Regions from separate parts of the Nonomuraea sp. NPDC059007 genome, predicted to be linked through region 4. Evidence: riboswitches for the same ligand, from Rfam matches in the RefSeq annotation. Region 4 holds a riboswitch; each other region holds the start of a gene.
What was found. A riboswitch is a leader RNA that binds a small molecule or an ion and turns the genes downstream of it on or off. The one in region 4 is predicted to bind cyclic di-AMP.
Positions count from the first base shown of each region.

Region 1: linked by a shared signal. The riboswitch ahead of ACFWY5_RS24795 (CHAP domain-containing protein) and the one ahead of ACFWY5_RS10010 (C40 family peptidase) in region 4 are both predicted to bind cyclic di-AMP.
Region 2: linked by a shared signal. The riboswitch ahead of ACFWY5_RS24000 (D-alanyl-D-alanine carboxypeptidase family protein) and the one ahead of ACFWY5_RS10010 (C40 family peptidase) in region 4 are both predicted to bind cyclic di-AMP.
Region 3: linked by a shared signal. The riboswitch ahead of ACFWY5_RS02450 (C40 family peptidase) and the one ahead of ACFWY5_RS10010 (C40 family peptidase) in region 4 are both predicted to bind cyclic di-AMP.

Region 1 covers NZ_JBHYJD010000014.1:220,657-226,524, reverse strand. The annotation lists gene ACFWY5_RS24800 (oxidoreductase) at 63-992, opposite strand; gene ACFWY5_RS24795 (CHAP domain-containing protein) at 1,493-2,185, opposite strand; cyclic di-AMP (ydaO/yuaA leader) riboswitch at 2,199-2,335, opposite strand; gene ACFWY5_RS24790 (aldo/keto reductase) at 2,488-3,312, opposite strand; gene ACFWY5_RS24785 (hypothetical protein) at 3,397-4,317, shown strand; gene ACFWY5_RS24780 (DUF6716 putative glycosyltransferase) at 4,314-5,495, shown strand; gene ACFWY5_RS24775 (FkbM family methyltransferase) at 5,777-5,868, opposite strand, start outside.
Region 2 covers NZ_JBHYJD010000014.1:58,424-64,291, reverse strand. The annotation lists gene ACFWY5_RS24020 (SMP-30/gluconolactonase/LRE family protein) at 1-561, shown strand, start outside; gene ACFWY5_RS24015 (hypothetical protein) at 580-930, opposite strand; gene ACFWY5_RS24010 (tannase/feruloyl esterase family alpha/beta hydrolase) at 1,100-2,623, opposite strand; gene ACFWY5_RS24005 (TetR/AcrR family transcriptional regulator) at 2,728-3,339, shown strand; cyclic di-AMP (ydaO/yuaA leader) riboswitch at 3,482-3,625, shown strand; gene ACFWY5_RS24000 (D-alanyl-D-alanine carboxypeptidase family protein) at 3,638-4,552, shown strand; gene ACFWY5_RS23995 (TetR/AcrR family transcriptional regulator) at 4,878-5,417, shown strand; gene ACFWY5_RS23990 (cytochrome P450) at 5,664-5,868, shown strand, end outside.
Region 3 covers NZ_JBHYJD010000001.1:549,849-555,716, reverse strand. The annotation lists gene ACFWY5_RS02455 (ROK family protein) at 274-1,743, shown strand; gene ACFWY5_RS02450 (C40 family peptidase) at 1,982-2,575, opposite strand; cyclic di-AMP (ydaO/yuaA leader) riboswitch at 2,603-2,748, opposite strand; gene ACFWY5_RS02445 (3-isopropylmalate dehydrogenase) at 2,848-3,903, shown strand; gene ACFWY5_RS02440 (branched-chain amino acid aminotransferase) at 4,234-5,331, shown strand; gene ACFWY5_RS02435 (O-methyltransferase) at 5,575-5,868, opposite strand, start outside.
Region 4 covers NZ_JBHYJD010000005.1:150,406-156,273, reverse strand. The annotation lists gene ACFWY5_RS10030 (NYN domain-containing protein) at 1-836, shown strand, start outside; gene ACFWY5_RS10025 (NlpC/P60 family protein) at 1,325-2,278, shown strand; gene ACFWY5_RS10020 (LysR family transcriptional regulator) at 2,293-3,171, opposite strand; gene ACFWY5_RS10015 (class I SAM-dependent methyltransferase) at 3,242-3,874, shown strand; cyclic di-AMP (ydaO/yuaA leader) riboswitch at 4,128-4,291, shown strand; gene ACFWY5_RS10010 (C40 family peptidase) at 4,356-4,832, shown strand; gene ACFWY5_RS10005 (hypothetical protein) at 4,902-5,603, shown strand; gene ACFWY5_RS10000 (M48 family metallopeptidase) at 5,600-5,868, shown strand, end outside.

The DNA.
Region 1 (5,868 bases), on a different contig from region 4:
AAGCAGGTGCTTATCACGAAGAAATAACGGGATGGGAGATCTATTTGAGGTGAAAGGGAGATCTATTTGGCGGGAGCCGTATCGGCGGGAAAGTCGTAATGGACGCCGGTGAGGGCTTCTGAGACGGACCACAGGCGGGCGGCGACGGCGCGGTCCTTGGAGGCGGGGGAAGAGTCGATGGGGGTCGGGTAGCCGCGTGAGCCGAAGCGGCCGTCGGGGCCGACGTAGGTGCCGCCGGCCAGGCCGCGTTCGGTGGCGGCGTACAGAAGCGGCAGGGCGCCGCGTTCGGCGCTCTGGGCGAACAGCACGTTCCCCAGCCGGGAGCCGAACTCCAGGATCGGGTTGCCCTCCATGCGCGGGCCGACGGCCTGGAGGTTGGTGGCGGCGTAGCCGGGGTGGGCGGCGACACTGGTCAGGGCGCCGGCGGCGCGGCGCTGCAACTCGTAGGCGAACAGCAGGTTGGCCAGCTTGGACTGCCCGTAGGCGGCCCACTTGCGGTAGGAGCGTTCGCCCTGGAGGTCGTCGAAGTCGATGTGGCCCCCCTTGTGCAGGCCGCTGCTGACCGTCACCACGCGGGGGTCGGGACGCTCAAGCAGCCGGGGCAGCAACAGGCCGGTGAGCGCGAAGTGTCCGAGGTGGTTGGTCCCGAACTGCATCTCGAACCCGTCCACGGTCTGCCGGTACGGCAGCGCCATCACGCCCGCGTTGTTGACCAGCACGTCGAGCCCGCCGGTGTACGCGGCGGCGAACGCGCGGACCGAAGCCAGATCGGCCAGGTCAAGTTGCCTGACCTCGATCGAGGCGTGGGGAGCCGCCTTCTTCATCAGCTGGGCGGCGGCCTCGCCCTTGGCGACGTCCCGGCAGGCCAGCACGGTGGCGGCGCCGCGCCTGGCCAGCTCACCCGCGGCGATCATCCCGATGCCGCTGTTGGCTCCCGTCACCACGGCCGCCAGGCCTGACAGGTCGCCGATGTCCGCTGCGGTCCATCCCATGACCCCTCCAAACGTGATCACCGTCACCCTAACCCGCCCACTCCCTCCCCGGTCACCAGACAACGCCGGGGTGGGGCTTGGGGTCCCGGGGGAGCAGACAACGCCGGGGTGGGGCTTGGGGTCCCGGGGGGACGTGGATTGCGAGCCGGGGTTGCGGGCCGGGGCTTCGCGGGCCGGCGTGGCCGAGGGAGGGGGCCGGCGGGGCGTCGTGGCGGTGGGGACCCCGTCCGACGTGCGCGGCGCCCGGCGATCGGCGCCCGCCCACAGCGGTGGGAGGCGGGGGCGGCGGCTTGCCGTAACGGAAGGGCGGGGGGTAGCGGGAAGGGGCGGCGGCGGCGCGGGTGAGGGAGCGTGCGGGAGCGGAGGGGAGCGCGCGGTGAGGTGGGGGCGTGCAGGAGCAGAGGAGAGCGCGCGGCGGGGTGGGGTTGGGAATGGGAACGGCGCGCCCGGGGGGAGGGGGCGCGCCGTTCCTGGGGAGGGGAGAGGGGGAGAGGGGGAAGTCAGGCGGAGTAGTCGGGGTAGCCGTAGCCGACGACCTGGGAGGCGGGGCGGATGCGCTCCTCGACCTTGCCGTTGCCGGTGTTGCCCTCGACGGTGGTGATGGTGCCGTTGCCGTTGTCCTTGATGACGAACCCGACGTGGTTGATGGCGTCGAGGCTCTTGCTGCCGCTCCACGCGAAGAAGACGACGGCTCCGGGCTTCGCGCTGGCGCCCCAGCGGTTGTTGTTCTTGAACCACTTGGCGTGGGTGACGGTGTAGGCGTCCCAGCCGACGGTGGTGCGGGCGCCGGTCTCCTCGCCGACCCAGCTGACGAACATGGCGCACCATGCGGCGTTCAGGTAGGCCTGGCGGTTGCCGCCGTCGCGCTTGACGGTCTCGGCGGCGCGGGGGGAGGACATGTACCACTTCTGGAACTTGGTGCCGCCGCCCCTGGAGTCCTCGCGGGTGCCGATCTGCTTCTTGGCCAGCGAGAGGACCTGGGCCGCGGTGGGCTTGGGCCGGTCGCTGCCGGCCTTCTTGCCGGGCTCGGCCTGGACGACGGTCTCCGGGACGCCCTTCGCGGCGGCGGACGCGGCGTGCGTCTCGGCCTGGGCGGGGTGGGTCGCGAACGCCGCGGTGGCGGCGATGGTCACGCCGAGCGCGGCGCGGGTGAGGTCGATCTTGGGGGCACGGGTAAGACGATGCTTCGCCATCGGGTGGGGTGACTCCTTGCTTCCATGCCGCTTACCGGGTTAGCTGACGGGTTCGGGCTTGGAAGCTGCCCTACGGCGCGAGGCGCCGATTCACCCCAAAGGACCTGGGTCCCCGGTTCCGCGAGGGTGCGGATTCAGCGGTCACAGGCAAAGCCTGTGATGTGTGTGCGATGGTCTGGCAACGAACGGGTAGCCCGGACGTATGCCTTGGATGACCTGAAGGTAATACATGGGGCAAGGGGATTACAAACTCATAAATGACCATCCAAGGCTTGGTGCGGCCAAAAGGCCGCACCAGCCGGTCATCCCATCCAGTTAAAATTTGCCGGATCAGGTCCCAGACGGGTGCCGTTGTTGAGGGCTCCTATGGCAGCCATGTCCTCAGGGTCGAGCGTGAAGCCGAAGACCTGGATGTTCTCTTTGATCCGCGCCGGTGTGACCGACTTGGGGATCACCACGTTGCCGAGCTGGATGTGCCAGCGGAGCACGATCTGGGCGGGCGATTTGCCGTGTTTTCCGGCCAATGTGGCGAGGGCGGGGTCGTTCAGCAGGCCCTTGCCCTGGCCCAGCGGGCTCCACGCCTCGGTGAGGATTCCGTTGGCCTCGTGGAAGGCGCGCAGGGCGATCTGGGGGAAGTTCGGGTGCAGTTCGATCTGGTTGATCGAGGGGGTGATCTCGGCCTCGTCGATGAGCCTGGTGAGGTGCTCCACGCCGAAGTTCGATACGCCGATCGCGCGCGCCCGGCCGTTTCGGTAGATCTTTTCCAGGGACTTCCATGCCTGGACGTACTTGTCCTGATCCGGAACCGGCCAGTGGATGAGGTAAAGGTCGATGTAGTCGAGGCCCAGACGGGCCAGGCTCTCCTCGAAGGCCTCCTCGGCGCGGCTGTGGTCGGCGTTCCAGAGCTTGGTCGTGATGAACACCTTCTCCCGTGGCAGCCCCGACTCCCGGAAGGCGCGGCCGACCCCTTCCTCGTTGTAGTAGAGCCTGGCGGTGTCGATATGGCGGTATCCCGCCTGAAACGCGGTGGCGACCGCGCGTTCGGCCTCGTCATCGGGCACCTGCCAGACGCCGAAGCCGAGCTGCGGGATCTGCACACCGTCGGTGTTGAGCAGCAGCGAGTTCATGCGACCCATTGTTCATATGGCGTTCCCTGCGGCTTAAGGCGACCGGGCTAGCTTGAACCCGTCGTGAAGAAGCAATGGGCTTGGGTGGAATCGCCGCTCCAGATGCTCTGCGCCGTCGAGGCCCACCACGCCGGGCTGCTCGGTGAGCGCACGGTCATCGTGCCGAGGGCGCGTCAGCGCGCACTCGTGGCCACGCGCCGCGAGCTGGCCGGGCTCGACCTGCCCGACGGGCTCGAGCTGGCCAGGCCGAGCGAGGAGATGCCGCGGCCGGTCCAGGTGGTCGGTGACGCCTTCTCCGGGCGGGTGCAGCTACGCTGGCTGACCTCGCGGCCGGGCCGCATCGTCATCGTGGACGACGGGCTGGCCACGCTCCGGCTGCTCGAACTGCTGGCCGCGGGGCCGTATCGGGCGCTGCTGAGGGCCAGGCACAAGGCGGGACTGCCGCGCAGGGTCCTCGGGACGGCGGCGGCGCTGCGGCTGGCCGCCTCCAGCACGGCGGTGTTCACCGCGCTGCCGGTCAAGGACGACCTCGCCGGCGCCGTGCGCGAGCGCGGCATCGACCTCATCTGCCACGACTTCGGCTGGCTGCGCGCCCAACCCCTGCGCTCGCCCGGCCCGGCCGAGCGCACGGTCGTGCTCGGCACCTCGCTGGTGCGCAACGGGCTCGTGCACCGCGAGCGTTACCTGCGCTGGCTGACGGAGCTGGCCGCCAGCGAGCCGCTCGCCTACTTTCCCCACCGCCGCGAGGACCCCGTCGACGTGGCCGTGATCAGGGAACGGCCCGGCATCACCGTGCACGACGCCGGTGTGCCCGCCGAACTCACGCTTCGTGGCCTGGACGCGAGCCAGCGCGTCCTGAGCCTGCCCTCGACCGCCATCACCTCGCTGCGCGTGCTGCTCGGCACCCGCGGGGTCGCGGTCGAACCGGTCGAGGTGCCGGACGACTGGTGGACCAGCCGGGCCGCGCCGGCGCTTCGCTCACATCTGACGGGGGTTGCCGGGTGAGGATCCTGGCCGTTGCCGACTCTGACTCGTATCTGAAGTGGGCGTCCTGCCTGCTCGCCGACCTGCCCGGGGACTGGGAGCGCGATCTCGCGGTGGTCCGCACGCCGATCGTGCCCTCGCCGCTGCAGATCGCCGCCGCTGTCGGCGACGGTCCCCTGCCGCCGGTGCTGTCGGCGCGGTCATTGCGGCGTACGGCGCAGCGGACCAGACCCGACGCGATCGTCGTGGCGTGCACCGGCCCGGTGGTGGACGTGCTGGTCGCCGAAGTGCTCGACGAGTTGCGGCCCCGGCCCGTCTTCGTCACCGGACTGCCCGGCATCTCGGTGCCCGCCACCGACAAGGCCTGGCTGTTCCGCAGCGGATGTGACCTGTTCGTCGTGCACAGCGAGCGGGAGGCGGCCGAGTTCGGCGAGGTGGCCGGCCGGCTCGGTGGCGGGGGGCGGGTGGGGCTCGCCCGCCTGCCGTTCCTGCGCGTTCCGGAGGACGGGGCCCGCTTCGAGCCCGACGGACGCGAGCGCGACCGGGTGGTCTTCGCCACGCAGGCCAAGGTGCCGCGCGGCCGCGAGGAGCGCGAGCAGGTGCTGCTGGCCCTGGCCAAGCTGGCCGAGCGCCGTCCCGACCTGGACGTCGTGGTCAAGCTGCGCGCCCTGGACGGCGAGCGGCAGACGCACAACGAGCGTCACCCCTATCAGCGGCTCTGGCAGGAGCTCGGCGAGCCGGGACGGCTGCGCTTCGCCGCCGGTTCGATGGACGAGCACCTGGCGGTGGCGGCGGGGTTCGTGACGGTGAGCTCGACCGCGGCGCTGGAGGCGATCGCCCGGGACGTGCCGTCGCTGGTGCTGGAGGACTTCGGCGTCAGCGCCGAGATGATCAACTTGGTCTTCACCGGCAGCGGGCTGCTGGGCACGCTCGACGACCTGGCCGACGGGGCCTTCCGCGAGGCGCGGGGGGCGTGGCGGGCGGCGAACTACTTCCACCCGGCCGCGGCGGGGACGTGGGTGGGGCTGCTGGACGAGCTGCTTGCGGGTCCTCGCGAGCCGGCCCGTTCGCTGCTGGACGGCGCCGAGCATCTGGCCGCCCGGCGCCGGGCGCGGCTGCGGGTGGAGGTGCCGCCCGAGGTGCTGCGCATCGGCTACCGCACCAAGCGCAGACTCTCCCGCGCCCTGCGCACCGGCTGACTTACCGGGCACACGCCCTCGAAACGCGCCTCCCGCATGCCCTCAAACGCTCGGGGCGCGCTCCCAAAACCTGTGGGGGCGCGCCCTGAAAGCGCGCCAAGGGAGTGCCTCAAAGCGCGTGTCCCCAAGCGCGCCCGTGCCGGGAGTGCGGGGCGTGTGGGTGTGGCGGGCGTGTCGCGCGTGCGGGGTGTGGCGCGCGTGCGGGTGTGGCCGGGGTGCGCGGGGTGTGGCGCTCGTGTGGGGTGTGGCGTCCGTGTGGGGTGTGGCGGGCGCGCCAAGCGTTAGCTTGGGGTGATGTGGGGCCGGAGTACGTCCAGGTGCTCCGGGCGGCCCGCGGCGATCACGTTCGAGCGGTAGAGACCCACCGCGTCGG
Region 2 (5,868 bases), on a different contig from region 4:
ATAACCCGGGACGGCACGGCCTATCTCACCGACAGCGTGCGTGCCGTCGTCTACCGCGTCACCCGCGAGCAGGTGGACGACGCGGGGGAGCGGCCATCGGCTCTGCGGCCGCACTTCGACCTGAGCGGGGTCCTCGACCCGCACGCGCCGAACGCCTACACGCTCAACGGCATCGCCGCGGACCCCGCAGGCCGATACCTGCTGACCGCCGACATGACCGGTGGCGACCTCTACCGGCTCGACCCTGAAACGGGTGCCATCCGCAGGGTCTCGTTGAAAGGCGCCGACATGACGCACGCCGACGGCCTGGAGTTGCGGTCGGGCACGCTCTGGGTCGTGCACAACGTCAGCAACGCCATCAGCAGATGGCGGCTGCGGGAGGACGGCACGCAGGCGCGGATGGAGCGCCGGGTGGCCGATGCCGCCCTTCAACTTCCCACGACTCTGGTACGGCTGCGCGGCAGCCTCCACGTGGTCCGATCCCAGTTCGACAAGGGCGGCCCACTCGGACCTGGCGTGCCACAACGCCCCTTCACCATCGCCTCGGTTCACGGTCTCTGACGGAACCTGTGGTTGCACTCAGCGGGAGAACACCACTGAACGCAGCTTCAACCTCTCCGAGCCCCTGCCCGTGTACGGCCGCAGGGTGAAGTAGTCACCCTCGCAACCGGGCTCGGTGAATACCGTGGCGGCGGCGTCGGTCCGGTTGCGTGGCGAATGCGCGGGCTCGCTCGCGCCGGGATCGGCGACCTCGGGCAGGGTGATGCACTCGCCGCCCCGCGGATCGTCGAGCACCGCCCTCTGCGGTGTCCCGTCCAAGCCGACGAAGGTGTACTGGAACTGTCCGGTGGCGGCGCCGGCAGGACCGGCGGTGATGGTTGAGAGGGCGAGTACTCCGGCGAGGGCAACAGCGCTCTGGCGCAGACGCACGACAGACGACCTTTCGGAAGGCGGGCACATGATGGGCTGAACACCAGCCCTTTCATCACTGAACGCTCTCACGTCGACACCGTCCGTGTAAATGACCTTGAAGGGAAGGTGGTGGGTTGTGCCCTCGCGCTGGAGTGCGCACCTGCGAGCCGCAGGCGATGCCGCTCGACTACACGGAGGCCCGTGGCGGGGATCCGCAGGTGAAGTTCGCGGCGTCCTCGATGCTGCCCGAGCCCTTGTAGCGCGCGACGGCAGGGTGCGGGCACAGGGGCCGGCTGCGGCCGCTCGTCGGGTTGGTCGCGATGATGGAGGTGGGCGCCGTGCCCCGGTTGATCCACTGTTCCATCGCCGTGAGCGCGTCGAACGTGTTCGGTCCTGGCCCGCCCGCGCAATGCCCCATCCCCGGCGCCATGAACAGGCGGAAGAAGCCGGCGGTACGCGCCGCACCCATCTCGGCGACGACCTCCTTGTGGTAGGCGACCGGGGCCGCACCGCTCAGGGCGGGGTCGGACCAGCCGTGCACCATGAGCAGCTTGCCGCCCCGGGCCTCGTAGGCCGTGAGGTCGGGGTCGGTCGCGTCGAGCAGCGCGCGTATCCGCTCGACGGCCCGCCGATCTTTGGCGAGGTCGAACCTGGTGAGGTCATAGCTCGGATCGCTGAACAGGAAGTACCGCAGGAACTCGTTGGTGAACGTGTACGACAACGGTGCGGCCAGGCTGAAAGGGAAGACGAGCTTGCCGTCGGGTCCCATCTGAGGGGCCGCCGAGCCGGTGATGTAGGAACGCCACATCTCCTCGTGTCCGGCGGGATGTCCCCGGAGCGGCCCGGGTCCGCGATAGATGGTCCGTGCGGCGGCGGCCTGGGCCCGGGTCAGCTTGCCGGGGCCGACGAGCCGGCCGGGGTTGACGGCCGCCTTGCGCGGATCGGCGACCAGGCCGTCGGTCAGCCCGTCCCGGGCATCGCCCCGCTTCAGCGATTCCGCCGAGAGGATCGGCAGCGTCTCGGGCGACAGCCAGGACCCGGATGTGGCCAGTTGTGCCTGTGCCTGCGAGATCCAGCGCAGGAACGTGTCGCCCGCGGCGAACGCCGGGCCTTCGGCGATCACCCCGTCATAGTCCGCGGGGTAGCGCTGGACCTCCATGAGGCCTTGCCGTCCCCCGTTGGAGCACCCGTTGAAGATGGCTTTGCGCGTGTCGCGCCCGTAGTGGATCGCGGTGATCGCCTTGGCCGCGACCGTGCTGACGTGGACGCCCCGGTAGGCGTAGTCGATCTGCTTGGGCCGGTTGCCGAGCGCCCACCTGCCGTCGAGTTCGGGGTGGCCTAACGGGCTCGCGCCTTGATGTCCGGTGTCCGTGGCGGCCGAGGCGTAGCCGCGTCTCAGTCCCTCGTCGAACGGAACGATGTGCCCGGCGAGCCCGCCCACACCCTGGAAGTAGAAGTCCGAGTTCCACGCGGTCGGCAGGCCCAAGCGGAAGTTCACCTGGTTGCTGGGCACCGTCGCGTCACCTGGCGTGGTGACATAGGCGTCGACCAGGCAGTGCTCCGGTACCGATGTCGTCGCGGTCACCGTCCTGGCTCGCGTGATCGTCGTGTCGGTCACGGTCGCGTTCGTCAGGGCCGCGCATCGGTCGGCGTCCGCCCGTACGGGATCGCTGACCGCGACGAGCGCGGCGGCCAGCGGCAGGCACGACATGATGCTCACTTGGGTTCGGCTGGGTCGGCGCATTCCGCCTCCACACACAGAGGGTACTATCTTCGAGTACCTGGTACCCTAGACAGTACCCTGAAAGTGCAGGCATGACCGGATATCCTCGACCGCCCGTCGCCCTCTCGCTCGGGCGTTCCTTCACCAGCCGGCAGGAGAACGTGCTCGCCGAGCTGGAGGAGATCTTCCTTCGGGAGGGCTTTCGCCGGCTGACGATTCAGGAGCTCGCCGCCCGGCTGCACTGCTCGCGGCGTACCCTCTACGAGCTGGCGCCCAGCAAGGACGAACTCGTCGCGCTCGTCGTCGACCGGCTTCTGCAGCGCGTCGGCCGGCAGGCGATGGCCCAGGCGAGGGCGATGGACGAGCCGCTCGGGCGAGTTCACGCCTACATGTCCGCGGCGAGCACGGCGCTGACCCGCGCGGCTCGGGCGTTCTCGGTCGATGTCGCCGGGCAGCCGGGAATCCGCCGGCTGTTCGAGGAGCACTACCGGTTCGCCACGTCCATCGCCGCCGCGCTCATCCAGGAGGGCATAGACAGCGGTGCGTTCCGCGAAACGGACGCGCGCCTCGTGGCGGAGGTGATCTACGCCGCCCTGGACCGGCTGCAGGATCCCGAGGTGCTCGAGCATCTCGGCCGGACGAACGCGGAGGCGTTCCAGGAGCTGTTCGACCTGATCGTGCTTGGTCTGTCCCGCCCGTCGTGAGTCCTCCAACAGCAGCCGGAAATGTACTGTTTGCACGATATGTGCTTTTTGGTAGGGTCTCGGGCATTGCGTGACGGGCCCTAGACGGGTTCGTTGCCGTTTCATTGCCCGGACCGTGCGTCTCCTGGGGAACCCGCAGGACGACGTCCGGCCGCCGAATCCGTTTCCACGGAGCCGGGGACCCAATCTTCATCGGGGTGAATCGGACGCTCGCTCAGCCGCGACCGTAGGGCACTTCCCAGCCCGAACCCGTCAGCTAACCCGGTAGGCGGCATGGAAGCAAGGAGCAAAGTCCTTCATGCCCACCGATCTCAAGAACCGGCTGAACCGCGCGCTGCTCGGCCTCGCCGCCACCGCCGTTGCCATGACCGCCTGCGCCACCGCCGCGCAGGCCATCCCTCCGGTCGGGCCCGACGACTCGCCGGAGTCCCGCTCCCACGTTCAAGACGTCGCGGCGCACGCCCCCACGGTGCTCGGCCGTGCGGCTCACGTGATCGACACCAAGACCGGCAAGGTCTACTTCAGCAAGAAGGCCGATCTTCGGATGCCCGTGGCCAGCCTCACCAAGGTGATGACCGCCTACACCGTGCTGAAGGAGGCCAAGCCGGGTGACGTCGTCAAGGTCACCTCTGGGGATGTTCGCTACGCCTCGAAGGGCGGTGCCTCGGTGGCCGGCCTGCGCGCCGGAGACCGGCTGACCGTGGAGAACCTGCTGTACGCCCTGATGCTGCCTTCCGGCGCGGACGCCGCCCACACGCTCGCCCGCGTGTACGGTCCGGGCGTCGACGCGTTCACCGCGAAGATGAACCTCACTGCTCGCGAGCTCGGTATGCGGGACACGCGCTACGTCAACGCCGACGGGATGCCCACCAACGGAGGCGGCTACTCCACCGCACGCGACCAGGCGCGGCTGGCCCAGGCCGCGCTGGGCGTCCAGGCGCTCAAGAAGGTCGCCTCCAGCCGGTATCGCTCGGTGGCCGCGACGGCGGAGCACCGCGCCTACTCCTGGCGGAACACGAATCGGCTTCTCGGCAAGCCGGGCGCCGTCGGTCTGAAGACCGGCTACACCCGGGCCGCCGGGTACACGCTCTCCTTCGCCGCGGACCGTGAAGGCCGGCAACTGGCCGGCGTCATTCTCGGGGAGACCAGCTCCACCCGCCGCTTCCAGACCGCTCAGAGGCTGCTCGACTGGGCGGTCGGCGGACAACCCTGACCAGGCCCGTCAACACGGTCGGCTCCGACGGCATTGCCGTACACGCCGCGCTGAGCGTCGCCGCCGACGGGCCCTCGTGAACTTCCGGAGCTCGCGCCCCGGCACGGACCCCAGCGATGAGTTACTATACCTTCTGGATGGTATAGTTTCCTCATTCGAGGCGAGCTGCCTTCCCGCCGGGTGTGCCACGCAGAATGGCGAAGGGACGTTCATGTTCACCAACCCGATTCCCCCAGTCCCATGAGAGACATGGGTGCTCAGAGCACGCGCACGGCGACTCGGGCATGTCCCCATAACTGTGCCTTCTGGACGGTAGAGTTACGGGGTGCGACCAAGCCAGCGGAACCAGATCCTGAACGCCGCGATCCGCGTGGCGGAACGCGACGGCATCACCGGCCTGACGCTGGAGTCGGCGGCCGAGGAGGCGGGCGTCACCAAGGGCGGGCTGATGTACCACTTCCGGACGCGGCACGAGCTACTGCTGGCGATCCAGAAGCAACTGACCGACGCCTGGGAGACGTGGCTCGCCACCGAGCTGGGCAAACCGCCGGCGGAGGCGTCGGTGCGAGAGGTCGTGGCGGCCTATGTGCGGGTGGGCGCGGACAGCCAGTCGGGCAAGGCGGACCTGGCGTTCATGCTCGAGTCGGCCTCCGTTCCCGACCTCGCCACGGTGTGGAACGAGCTCATCCGCCGCTGGGCCCCGCTGCCCACCTCGGCCGAACCCCACGACATCGACCTGCTCCTGGCTCGGCTGGCCGTCGACGGGCTGTGGCTGCAACAGGCCATGAGCGGCACCCCTTTGCCCACACCGGTCGCGAAAGCCCTGCGGAACCGGCTGAACGCACTGGTCGAACCGGAGAACTGATCCCACTGCTCGCATGAGCCGTACCGGCCGGGGTCAGCCACACACCCCGGAAGGACCGCATGAGGGCGACCATGCCCTTCACCGAGCCTCCTGCTGGCCACCATGGACATGCCCAGGGACGTCCAGGGACCTCGCCGCGGCCGATCGTCGGCGCCGACAAGGTGGCCCGCATCACCCCCCTCCCCCTGCGATGAACGCCGGCTGTCCCCGAACATGCTCAGCCAAATAGTTAGCCAGGAGGTCCTTATGACGAACAGCGCTGTGCCGGTTGAGCGTGGGTGCCCGTTCGCCCCGCCGGCCGCCTACGAACGGCTGCGCGAACAAGGCCCGATCAGCAAGGTCCGCCTGACCAGCGGCGGCGAGGCGTGGTGGGTGGCCGGTCAGGAGGCGGCCCGTGCCGTTCTCGCCGACCCCCGCTTCTCCGCCGATCGGCGTACCGACGGCTACCCGC
Region 3 (5,868 bases), on a different contig from region 4:
CCAGCCCTTCTCCACCGGCCCACCTGTGCCGGACCTGCCGTCCTTTGGCGGCCGCGCTCGACCTTGCCCTCTTGCCCTGCGCTGTCCTTCCTTGCTTGGGCTCCTCCGTGCCTGGCCTTCTCGCGTCTCGCGGAGTTGTCCCTTGCCCGGCGCGTATCAGGCGGACGTTCCTTTCCGGGGAACGGTGGATCGGGATGGTGGAAGGTGGTTGGTAAGAAAGGTAATTTACTATCCCGGGCGTTGGCTAGAGTCTGCCGTGAAGGGGAGGTCGCGGTGCGAAGCGAGCTGGGAAACCCGCGGTTGCTGCGGGTCATGAACGAGCGGCGCCTACTGGACCAACTCCACCGGGAGGGCCCCGCGTCCAGAGCCGACCTCGCCAAGGTCACCGGCCTGTCCAAGCCCACCGTCTCCGCCGCCCTGGCAGGACTGGAAGAAGACGGACTGGTCCACCTGGTAGGCGAGGTGTCCGGCCGCCCCGGCCCCGTAACCTCCCTCTACGACGTGAACGCCGCCTCGGCCCACGTCGCCGGCATCGACATCGGCCGCGACTGGATCCGGGTGGCGGTGGCCGATCTCCGGGGGACGTTCGCCGGCCGTACCGACGGACGGAACACCGCACGCACGTCGGCCGAACTGGCCGAACTCGTCGCCCGCCTGGCCCGCGCCGCCGCCCACGAGGCCGAACTCGACTGGTCCGCGATCGTCTGCGCCGTCGTAGGCTCCCCGGGCGTCTACGACCAGAACGCCGGCCGCCTGGACCTCGCCCCCAACCTCCCGGGCCCCGACCTGGCCGACCGCCTGCGGGCCGCGCTCAACGTCGACCTGGTCATCGAGAACGACATCAACCTCGCCGCCGTGGGCGAACACGCGTACGGCGAGGGCCGCGGCAAGTCCAACTTCGCCCTGGTCTCCATCGGCACCGGCGTGGGCATGGGCATAGTCGTCAACGGCGAACTGTACGTGGGCGCCAGGGGCGCCGCCGGCGAGGTCTCCTACCTCCCCGCCACCGACGACCTCCCTACCCCTGATGCCGCGCCTGGCCCCAACACCGCGCCTGGCCCCTACACCCGGTCCGCACCCGCCGCGCGGTCTGCGCCGGATGTTCCGCTCGTTCCCGACGCGGGGTCCGTGGGTGAGATGCCGTCCGCACCCGACGTTCGGCGCGCCTCCGAAGCGGGGTTCCCCGACACCCAGCGCCCGCCCGACACCCAGCACCCGCCCGGCACGCGGCCCGCTCCGGATCGGCCGTCCGAGGTTTCGAGTGCCGGATCTGTCACTGGGGCGTCGGCCCAGGCCGCGGGGGAGGTGTTCCCTGGCGTGGACCAGGGGGATGCGAGTGTGCGGGAGCACGGGGCAACCGAGACCGTTGCCGCGGCTCCGGGAGTGGTACGGGCGGCGCGGGCCGCCGGACTGTCCCTGGGAACGGCCAAGGAGATCTTCGCCGCCGCGGAACGGGGTGATCAGGCAGCGCTGTCGGTCGTGGCGGCGGAGGGCCGGCGGATCGGCGGGCTGCTCGTGGCGGTGGCCGCCGTCCTGGACCCGGAGGTGATCGTGCTCTCCGGCGGCGTGGGACACAACCTCGACCTGCTGGGCGACGCCATCCAACGCCGAATCGGCGAACTGGGGCCGCTCCGGCCCACGATCGTGGCCAGCGCTCTGGGTGACAGTGGCGTGTTGCTGGGCGCTGTCGCCCATGCGAGGGGCCGCGCCTGGGACCTGATCTTCTCCACCCGTATGGGCTGAGATCAGCGGGGTACCGCCGGTAAGTGCGCTCGTTGCGGCGGCCGGCCATCCCCGCTGGACGACCGTGTCCGGGGGTGGGCCGCGACAGGGCCCGCGCGACAGAGACCGTGGTCTCTCCCGTGCGTGGATCCTCCCGCGCGTGAGAGAGAAGCCACGCACGGGAGGAACCACGACAGAGCCCGCCGCGACGGGCCGGCGGAATCGGCGTTGTCAGACGACGATCAGGAGACGACGCGCGTCACAGCGTCGCGGTGGGCATGACGGGTGCGGGCGCCTGGCGGAGTTTTTCGAGCCGGGTGGTGAGTTTGACGCCCGCCGGATCCGGACGCACGGCGCCCACGAAGGCGCGGCGGCGCCAGGCGCTCAGCTTTTCCTCCTTGACCACATCACCGGTACGCGGCGAATGCACCATGTGCCCAGGCCGGGAGATCATGCCCACATGCCCCAGCCCCGAGAAGAAGACCAGGTCACCGGGCTTCAGGTTCTTCCAGCTGATCTTTCTGGAGAACGCCGAGTACTGCTGGGCGGCGGTTCGGGGCAGTTCGATGCCCGCGCTTTCGTAGGCGCGGAGCATGAGGCCGGAGCAGTCGTAGCCGCGTTTGGTGGTGCCGCCCCAGACGTACGGGGTGCCGCGCTTGTCCATGGCGTAGGCCAGGGCCTTCTGCCAGCCGGGTTCGGGGGTCCGCTGCTCCTGGATCTCCTTGAGGCCCTGGCTGGTCAGCGTGACGTCATAGGGGTCGACGGTGTTGACGGGAGAAGCGGGAGAAGCGGGGGATGCGGTGGCGGGGGATGCGAGGGTGGCCGCGGTGACACCGGTGACGGTGAAGAGCACAGCGGTCGCGATGATGCGAGACAGGGGAATGTCCTTCCACACGGCCTACCGGGTTAGCTGTCGGGCTCGGGCCTGGAAGTCGCCCTACGACGTGGTAAACGCCGATTCGCCCCAATGGGGGAGGTGGGTCCCCGGCTCCGCACTACGGTGCGCGGATTAGGCTGGTGGGACTCTAACGAAACAGTCAAAAGCGTGCAAATCGGGCAAAATGCAGTGTCCGAGAAATGAGATGGGTTGCTCGGCAGGCGAGACGAACCGGTAAGGTACCGCCCATGGAGTCGCGTAGCATTCGCCTGGCCGTCATCCCCGGAGACGGCATCGGTACCGAGGTCGTGACCGAGGGCCTCAAGGTTCTCGGGGCGGTCGGTCCCAAGTTCGACATCACCGAGTACGACCTCGGCGCGGACCGCTACGCCAGGACCGGCGAGGTCCTGCCCGACTCCGTGCTGCAGGAGCTGCGCGGCTACGACGCGATCCTGCTCGGCGCCGTCGGCGACCCTCGCAAGGTTCCGCCCGGCCTGCTGGAGCGCGACCTGCTCCTGCGCATCCGCTTCGACTTCGACCACTATGTCAACCTGCGCCCGGTCAAGCTGCTGCCCGGCGTCGCGACGCCGCTGGCCGACACACCGGCCGAGAACATCGACATCGTCGTCGTCCGTGAGGGCACCGAGTCGCTCTACGCCGGCACCGGCGGGGCCATGCGCAAGGGCACGCCGTACGAGGTGGCCACGCAGGAGTCCATCAACACCGCCTACGGCGTCGAACGCGTCGTCCGCTACGCCTTCGCCAAGGCGCAGAGCCGCCCGCGCAGGAAGCTCACGCTGGTCCACAAGACCAACGTGCTCACCTTCGCCGGTGACCTGTGGCAGCGCACCTTCGACCGCGTGGCCGGGGAGTACCCCGAGGTCACCACCGACTACGTGCACATCGACGCGGCCACGATGTTCTTCGTCAACCAGCCCGAGCGCTTCGACGTGATCGTCACCGACAACCTGTTCGGCGACATCATCACCGACCTCGGCGCCGCGGTGGCCGGTGGCATCGGCCTCGCGGCCAGCGGCAACATCAACCCCGAAGGCGCCGCGCCGAGCATGTTCGAGCCGGTCCACGGCAGCGCGCCCGACATCGCCGGGCAGAGCAAGGCCGACCCGACCGCCACCATCCTCTCGGTCGCCATGCTCCTGGACCACCTCGGGCTGACCGCCGAGGCCGCCCGCGTCGAGCAGGCCGTCGCCGACGACATCGTCGAGCGCCTCTCGCACACCGCCGCCCGCACCACCAGGGACATCGGCGACGACATCGCCGCCCGAGTATCCGGCGGCGCCTGACGCCGCAGGCCACCGGCCCACGAGCGGCCCGCCGTACCGCGGAACGTGAGATCCCCCACCGTCGGGGCCTCACCACAAGTCTGCGGAGGTACGGCGGGCAGCGCGCGAACCCGCAGCTCGTGAACACCCGGTACCGACCTGACAAGCGGCCCAGGCGCCCCCAGCGCACTCGCGGCCGCCTGACCACCCACGCCCGGTGGCTCGCGAGAGCCTCCGGGCGTTTTCGTTGCGCCCTAACGGTCGTCCTTTTAGATGCAGTAAGTTCCCTCTACCCGATCCGGCGCAGAATGGATGCAGGGTAGTCCTCAGAGAAAGAGAAGGATCTCCGTCATGACCACCTCTCAGAAGCTCAGCTTCGACGTGCAGCTATCCGACCACGCTCGCACCGCGGCAGAGCGCGAGGCGGTACTGGCGAGCCCCGGGTTCGGGAAGGCCTTCACCGACCACATGGTCTCGATCGACTACACCGAGGGCACCGGCTGGCACGACGCCCGCCTCACGCCGTACGGACCGCTCACGCTCGACCCCGCGACCTCCGTCTTCCACTACGCGCAGGAACTCTTCGAGGGCCTCAAGGCCTACCGGCACGCGAACGGCTCCATCGTCACCTTCCGCCCCTACGCCAACGCCGCCCGCTTCAACCACTCCTGCGCGCGCATGGCCATGCCGGAACTGCCGGAAGACACCTTCGTGGAGGCGCTCGAACTCCTCGTCCAGGCCGACCGCGACTGGGTCCCCACGACCGACGGCCACAGCCTCTACCTGCGCCCGTTCATCATCGCCACCCAGGTCGGCCTCGGCGTCAACTACCCGTCAGAGAACTACCGCTTCATGGTCATCGCCTCACCCGCCGCCTCGTACTTCAGCGGCGGCGTCAAGCCCGTCTCCGTGTGGCTCTCGACCGAGTACACCCGCGCCGCCCCCGGCGGCACCGGCGCCGCCAAGTGCGGCGGCAACTACGCCGGAGCCTTCGTCGCCCAGCGCGAGGCCGTCGCCCAGGGCTGCGACCAGGTCGTCTGGCTCGACTCCCACGAGCACCGGTACGTGGAGGAGATGGGCGGCATGAACCTCTTCTTCGTGTACGGCGACCGCCTCCTCACCCCCGCCCTCACCGGCACGCTCCTGCCCGGCATCACCCGCGAGTCCATCCTGAGGCTCGCCGGCGACCTCGGCCTGAAGGCCGAAGAGGGCCGCCTGTCGATCGAGGAGTGGCAGGCCGGCTGCGAGTCGGGCGAACTGACCGAGGTCTTCGCCTGCGGCACCGCCGCCGTGGTGACGCCGGTCGGCTCTGTCAAGGGCGCCGACCGCGCCTGGACCGTGGGCGACGGCACCCCGGGCCCGGTCACGATGCGCATCCGCGACGAACTCGTCGGCATCCAGTACGGCACCCGCCCCGACCCCCACAGCTGGATCCACAAGATCAGCTAACGCCCATGCTGCCCCGCACCCGTGGGGCAGCACCCCTGCGCCCGTACGTCCAGCGCGGTCGGCTGCCCCCTTCACCCCTGACAGGGTGCCGCGACCACGGCACGGCTTGATGGTCGCGCCGGACGCCCACAGGACCGCGTGGGCGTGCTGGATGCCCGGTAACCGAGACATCCGTCGACCGAACGCCTGGTGGGCTGGCCGGAGGAACCCGGATGGACAGGCGTTGACAAGGCGGGGAACCGGTCAATTCTTGCGGATCAGGGTGAGGCCGTCGGAGATCGGGAGGATGGTCGTGGTCACGCGGGGATCCTGCATCACCATGTCGTTGAACTCGCGGATCGCCACCGTGGTCTCGTCGTTTCTCGACGGGTCGGCCACGTAGCCGGTCCACAGGGTGTTGTCCACCATGATCAGTCCGCCGGGCCGCAGGCGTTCCATGAGCAGTTCGTAGTAGGCGGGGTAGCCGGGCTTGTCGGCGTCGATGAAGGCCAGGTCGACGGAGCGCTGGAGGGTGGGCAGGGTTTCGGTGGCGGGGCC
Region 4 (5,868 bases):
GCGAGCAGCTCAAGACCGCCCGCGCCGAGAACTCGGACCTGCGCCGCAAACTCCACGAGGCCCGCGAGCGCGCCAAGGCGGCCGAGCAGCGCGTGACCGCCGTGGAGCAGGCCGCCGTCGAGGTGAAGACGGCCGCCACGGCCGCGGGCAGCGCGGGCGAGGCCGAACTGCGCCGGGTGCGTGAGCGGCTGAGCGACGTGGAGAAGCAGCTGGAGGCCTCCCGCCGGGCCGCGCGCGAGGGCAGAAGCATCGAGGACGCGCGCATCAGGGTGCTGCTCGACGCGCTGCAGGACGCGTCGGCCGGTCTGCGCAGGGAACTGGCCCTGCCGACCACCATCAGCCGCCCCGCCGACTCGGTGGCCGCGGTCTCGCCCGGTGCCCCCGGGGTGCGGGGCGTACCGGCGCGTGCCCTGGCCGACGACGATCCGCAGCTGCTCGACCAGTTGCTGGCGTTGCCGCAGGTGCATCTGATCATCGACGGCTACAACGTGACCAAGACCGGCTATGGCAACTTCACCCTCGCCGACCAGCGGGCCCGCCTGATGACCGGCCTCGGCGGGCTGGTCGCCCAGACCCGGGTGGAGGTCACGGTGGTCTTCGACGGCGCCGAACTCAACTCGCCCGTGCAGGTGGTGGCTCCGCGGGGGGTCCGCGTCCTGTTCAGCGCCCCGGGCGAGATCGCCGACGACGTGATCCGCCAGCTGGTCCGCGCCGAGCCGCCGGGGCGCGCCATAGCCGTGGTGTCGTCGGACCGTGAGGTGGCCGAGTCGGTCCGCCGCATGGGCGCCCGCCCCGTCCCCTCCGCCCTGATCCTGCGCCGCCTCGGCCGCGTCTGACCCCTCCCAAAGCCGCTCGCGCCCGCGCGCTCCGGGCTTTGGGCTCCGCCCGTCGGCCTGTGCTCGGCGCAGTGCTCCTCGTCCTCGCGTTCCGGGTTTCGGGGTTCTTGCCGGGGTCACGTGACGCCTGTGTCTTGCGCCTTGGTTTTGGGGTTTGGAGCTCTGGGGTGGGGGCGGCCGGGGGTGTCAGACCGGATTGGTCTGCCGGGGTGCGCGGGCGCCCCGGCCGGGCGTACCTTCCGATCTGCGCCCATCGGCGCGGCCGGCCGCTCGACGGGCACCCCCAGCGGTCCCGGGCATCCGGACGGCGGCCGGTCGCGCGGTGGGGCCGCCCGTTGTTGTGCCTGGTGGTGGGTGGGGGAGGTGGGAAGGGTGGGGTGTGGGTTACAAATCAGGCTAAAGGCTGAGAACACACCCAGCACTTCTGTACTATTTGCCCCCAGGTGTGATCACTGGGAGGCGACGCTGTGAGGTTTGGCCGGGTTTCGTTGGCGACTGGTCTGGCGATCGGGCTGCTGGCGTCGCCGGTCGGCGTGGCCGTGGCTGATCCCAAGCCCACGATCAAACAGGCCAAGGCGAAGCTCTCCCGCCTCAACAACAAGGCCGACCACGTCGTCGAGCGCTTCAACACCGCCACCGAGCGGCACAAGACGGCGAAGAAGAAGTACGGCCGGCTCAACTCCTCCTACAAGGACAAACTGGCCACCGTCGCCCGCCTGCGGGTCCAGGTCATCACCATGGCGGTCAACGACTACCAGCTCGGCGCCGACGTGACCTCGTGGCCGGCGATGATGGGCGAGGGCGACCCCATGAGCATGCTCAACGGCATGGCCCTCACCGGCCAGCTCCAGGCCGAGCGGGCGGAGAAGCTGGCCGCGTTCGACCGGGAGAACAAGGGCCTCAAGACCGAGCGCGACCTGGCCCAGGACGCGCTGGTCGCGGCCGACAAGGAACGCGACGAGGTCGAGAAGGAACGGGCCGAGATCCTCAAGCTGATCCAGGAGCAGAAGAAGCTCCTGCGCGAGCTCGGGGCGTACAAGACCGGCGATCCCAACAGCACCGGCATCAAGTACACGGGCCCGGCCACCGGGAACGCGGCGGCGGTGCTGAAGTTCGCGTTCGGGCAGGTCGGCAAGCCGTACATCTACGGCGGCACCGGTCCGCGCGGGTACGACTGCTCGGGCTTCACCCAGGCCTCCTGGCGGGCGGCCGGCGTCTCGCTGCCGCGGACGACCTGGCAGCAGTGGGCGTGGGGGGCCAAGCGCCGGGTCTCGCTCGACGCGCTGCGCCCCGGTGACCTGATCTTCAGCGAGGGCCTCGGCCACGTCACCATCTACGCGGGCAACGGCAACATCGTGCACGCGCCCCAGACGGGTGACGTCATCAAGGTCGTCAAGTTCTCCTCGTACGGCAGGCGCGTCGTGGGCGCGATCCGGCCCTGAGGCCCCGGCCGGCGTTACGGCCCGCCGTACCCGAGCATGGTCCGCAGAAGCTCCTCCACGGCCGGTGAGCGGCCGGGCGCGGGCAGGACGGCGGCGAAGACGCGGCGCGCGGGCAGGGCGGGCTCGGGACGTAGGAGCCTGATGTCCGGGCGCAGGGCCGCGCCGCCCGCGATCGACGGGAACACCATCACCCCGACGCCCGCCGCCACGAGCCCCTGGCGCCCGTTCCAGTCGTCGCACAGGTGGCTGACGCGCGGCGGCGCCCCCAGCGCCGCGGCGAGCTCCGACAGCGGCCCGAGGCAGTCGGGGTGGCTGCCGTCGATCCACGCCTGCCCGGCCAGAGCGCGCAGCCGCACGCTCTCCCCGGCCGCCAGCGGGTGACCTTCCGGCAGCGCGACCAGCAGTTCGTCGTCGAGCAGCGGCACCAGGTCCAGGCCGGCGGGCGCGGGGTCCCACGAGGTGACCAGCGCGAGGTCGGCCTCTCCGGCGAGGACGGCGGACGCGCCGCCGCCGACGGTCAGGGACAGCTCGACCGCCGGGTGGCGGGCGGCGAAGACGCGGAAGCACTCGGGCACGAACGCGGTGGCGGCGCTCGGGAAGGCCTGTACGCGCACCCGCCCCCGCTCGCCCGACGCGTGCGCGGCCAGCCGGGTCTCCAGCAGCACGATCCCGTCGAGCACGTACGCGGCCTGCTCCAGCGCGGCCTGCCCGGCGCCGGTGGGCCGTACGCCGCGCGGCAGGCGGTGGAACAGCAGCACCCCCGCCCGGCGCTCCAGCGCGGCGATCTGCCGGGAGACGGCCGGCTGGGTCATGGAAAGCGCCTCGGCCGCCGCCGAGAACGACCCGAGCCGGCCCACCTCTGACAGCACCTTCAGCGACCAGACGTCAAGCATGCATGGAGCTTATGCCTTTCATGCCGAACCCGCAGTGGTACGCATGGCTCGCGCGCAGCACGATCGGGGCATGGACACCTGGATTCTCTCCGCGCTGCCCGCGGCTCCCGCCCGCGTTCTCGACGCCGGTTGCGGCGACGGCGCGCTGGCCGGTGCGCTGATCGCGCGCGGCCACGACGTCACTGCCATCGACCTCGACCCGTCCGCGGCGCTCGCGGCGGGCGTGCCCGCCAAGCGCGCCGACCTGACGGTTTATGAGGACGACCCGTTCGACGTCATCGTGCTGTCACTGTCGCTGCACCACATGCACCCGCTGGGGGCCGCACTCGACCGGGCGGCCGCGCTGCTGAAGCCGGGCGGGCTGCTCGTGGTGGACGAGTTCGCCTGGGACTGGGCCGACGAGGCCGCCGCCACCTGGTTCTACGACGCCGGAACCCTGCTCGGCCGCTTCGACGGGCCCGAGCGCGACCCGGTGACCCGCTGGCGCGAGGCGCACGTCGATCATTCGCCCGCGGGGGACATGCTCGACGCCATCGCCGCCCGGTTCGAGATCCGGCGGACGCGGCGCGTGCCGTACCTCTTCCGCTATCTCGGCGGCGAGCACGCCGCGCGGCTGAAGGAGATCGAAGAGGTACGGCACACGCCGACCGGCTTCCGGCTGACCGCTGTGACGCGTGTGACAGGAGGGGCGGAAGGGACCTGACTCACCCCTGGAGCTCCAAGTGTGAGGAGGGTCACATTTGAGTAACGGGACCCCGCTGTCCAGCAGGAGTTCCCGTCCTGACAGGGTCCTTTATCTGATCTTTACAGCTTTGCCAGGACTTTGCCGGGTCATGAACCCGGGAGTACGTTCTGGCGTCGCGGCGAACAAGCCATGGCGCCGCGAACCGGCATCGGCCCCGTCCGGGCTCGATGAGGACCCATAGAGATCCGCCGGTCGCCCCCGTCCGACAAGGGGCCGCGACCTGCCGAGTCCGTGCAGCCAGGAGGCACGGAGCCGGGGAACCACCGATCCCATTCCCCCGGGATCAAGGGGTGAATCGGCGCGTTCAGCGTGCCGTAGGGCGACTTCCAGGCCCGAATCCGTCAGCTAACCCGGTAGGCGTTCGTGGAAGAACCAAGGAGAAATCCTGTCTACCTCCCTGCACAACCCCCGTCTTGTTCTCGGTGGCGCGGCGCTCGCCATGACCGTGACGGCCGGAGGGTTCGCCCTCCATGCCCCGGCGGCCCAGGCGGCGACCACGGCCAAGACCACCACCTCGGCCAAGACGGCGACGCAGTCGACGACTGCCCGGCAGAAGAGCAAGGCCCGCAAGGCCGTCTCCGCGGCAAGGGCGCAGATCGGCGACCCGTACCGCTACGGCGGAACGGGACCCGGCGCCTTCGACTGCTCCGGTCTCGTCCAGTTCGCCTGGAAGAAGGCCGGAGTCAAGATCCCCCGCGTGACGCACAGCCAGTACGCGCGCATCAAGAAGAAGATCTCGTGGAAGTCTCTGCAGCCGGGTGACCTGCTGTTCTTCCGCGGTCGAGGCCACGTCGGCATGTACGTCGGCAACGGCAAGATGGTCCACTCGCCGAGTTCCGGCAAGCGGGTGCGCATCGAGCGGCTCAGCGGATGGCGCAAGTCGTCCTTCGCGGGAGCCGTCCGGCCCGGTCTGTAGTCGTCCGGACCGAAAGGCCCCGTCCCCTCCCGGGACGGGGCCTTCGCGCGTCCGGCTACCATCAGGGCCGTGGTCGTGAGCCGTCGCGCCGCGCTCGCGGCCCTCCTGGTCTTCGCGCTGGGCTGCGCCCCCGAGCGGGCTCCTGACGCGGGAGCGGACCGCGGCGACCTTCAGCGGCGCGCCGAGCGGGCGGCGGCGCGCGTCGCGGCGATCCTCGGGCAGCCGGTACGGCCCAGCGTCGAACTCGCCGAGAACGCGGCACACGCGGCGCGGACCGCGGGCGTGGGCTCGGTCGAGGGCCTGGCCGCGATCGCCCACGACGGCAGGGTCATCGTGATCCCGGAGAACTACGCCAAACTCACCCCCACCGGACGCGACGTCGTCCTCGCCCACGAGCTGACTCACGTCGCCGCCGGCACCGGCGGGCTGCCGGCCTGGCTGTACGAGGGGTTCGCCGACTACGTGGCCTACAAGGACGCGGGCCTGGCCGTGCCCGTGGCGGCGGCCGAACTCGCCACCGAGGTACGTGCCGGACGGGTGCCCGGGAAACTGCCCGGGGCGGACGCGTTCGCGCCCGGGGCCGCGCGGCTGGCACAGTCCTACCAGGAGGCCTGGCTGGCGTGTCGCTTCCTGGCCGCGCGCTTCGGCGAGGACAGGCTGGTGAGGTTCTACCGCGACGCGCGGCGGCTGGGCGTGGAACGGGCCGTGCCCCTGCCGTCCGGCGAGCTCGTCGCCGGATGGCGCGCCTATCTACGGGAGGAACTCGAGTGACCGATCAGCGGGACAAGGCCCCCGCGCGGATACGGCGGCAGGCCGGGATCGCCGCCGTCGTGCTCGGCGCCGTCGTGGTCGCGGTCGCCGCGTTCACCACGCCGTGGCGGGCGCTGCCGCCGGGAGCGCCCCAGGTCGCCCCCGATCCGGCCCGCGACTTCTCCGCCGCCGAGATCGCCAGGTCGCAGGCGTTCGACGCGGCCACCAGCGTGCCGTCGTACCTGTCGTTCGGGCTCACGATCCTGTTCGCCGGGCTGCTGGTCGC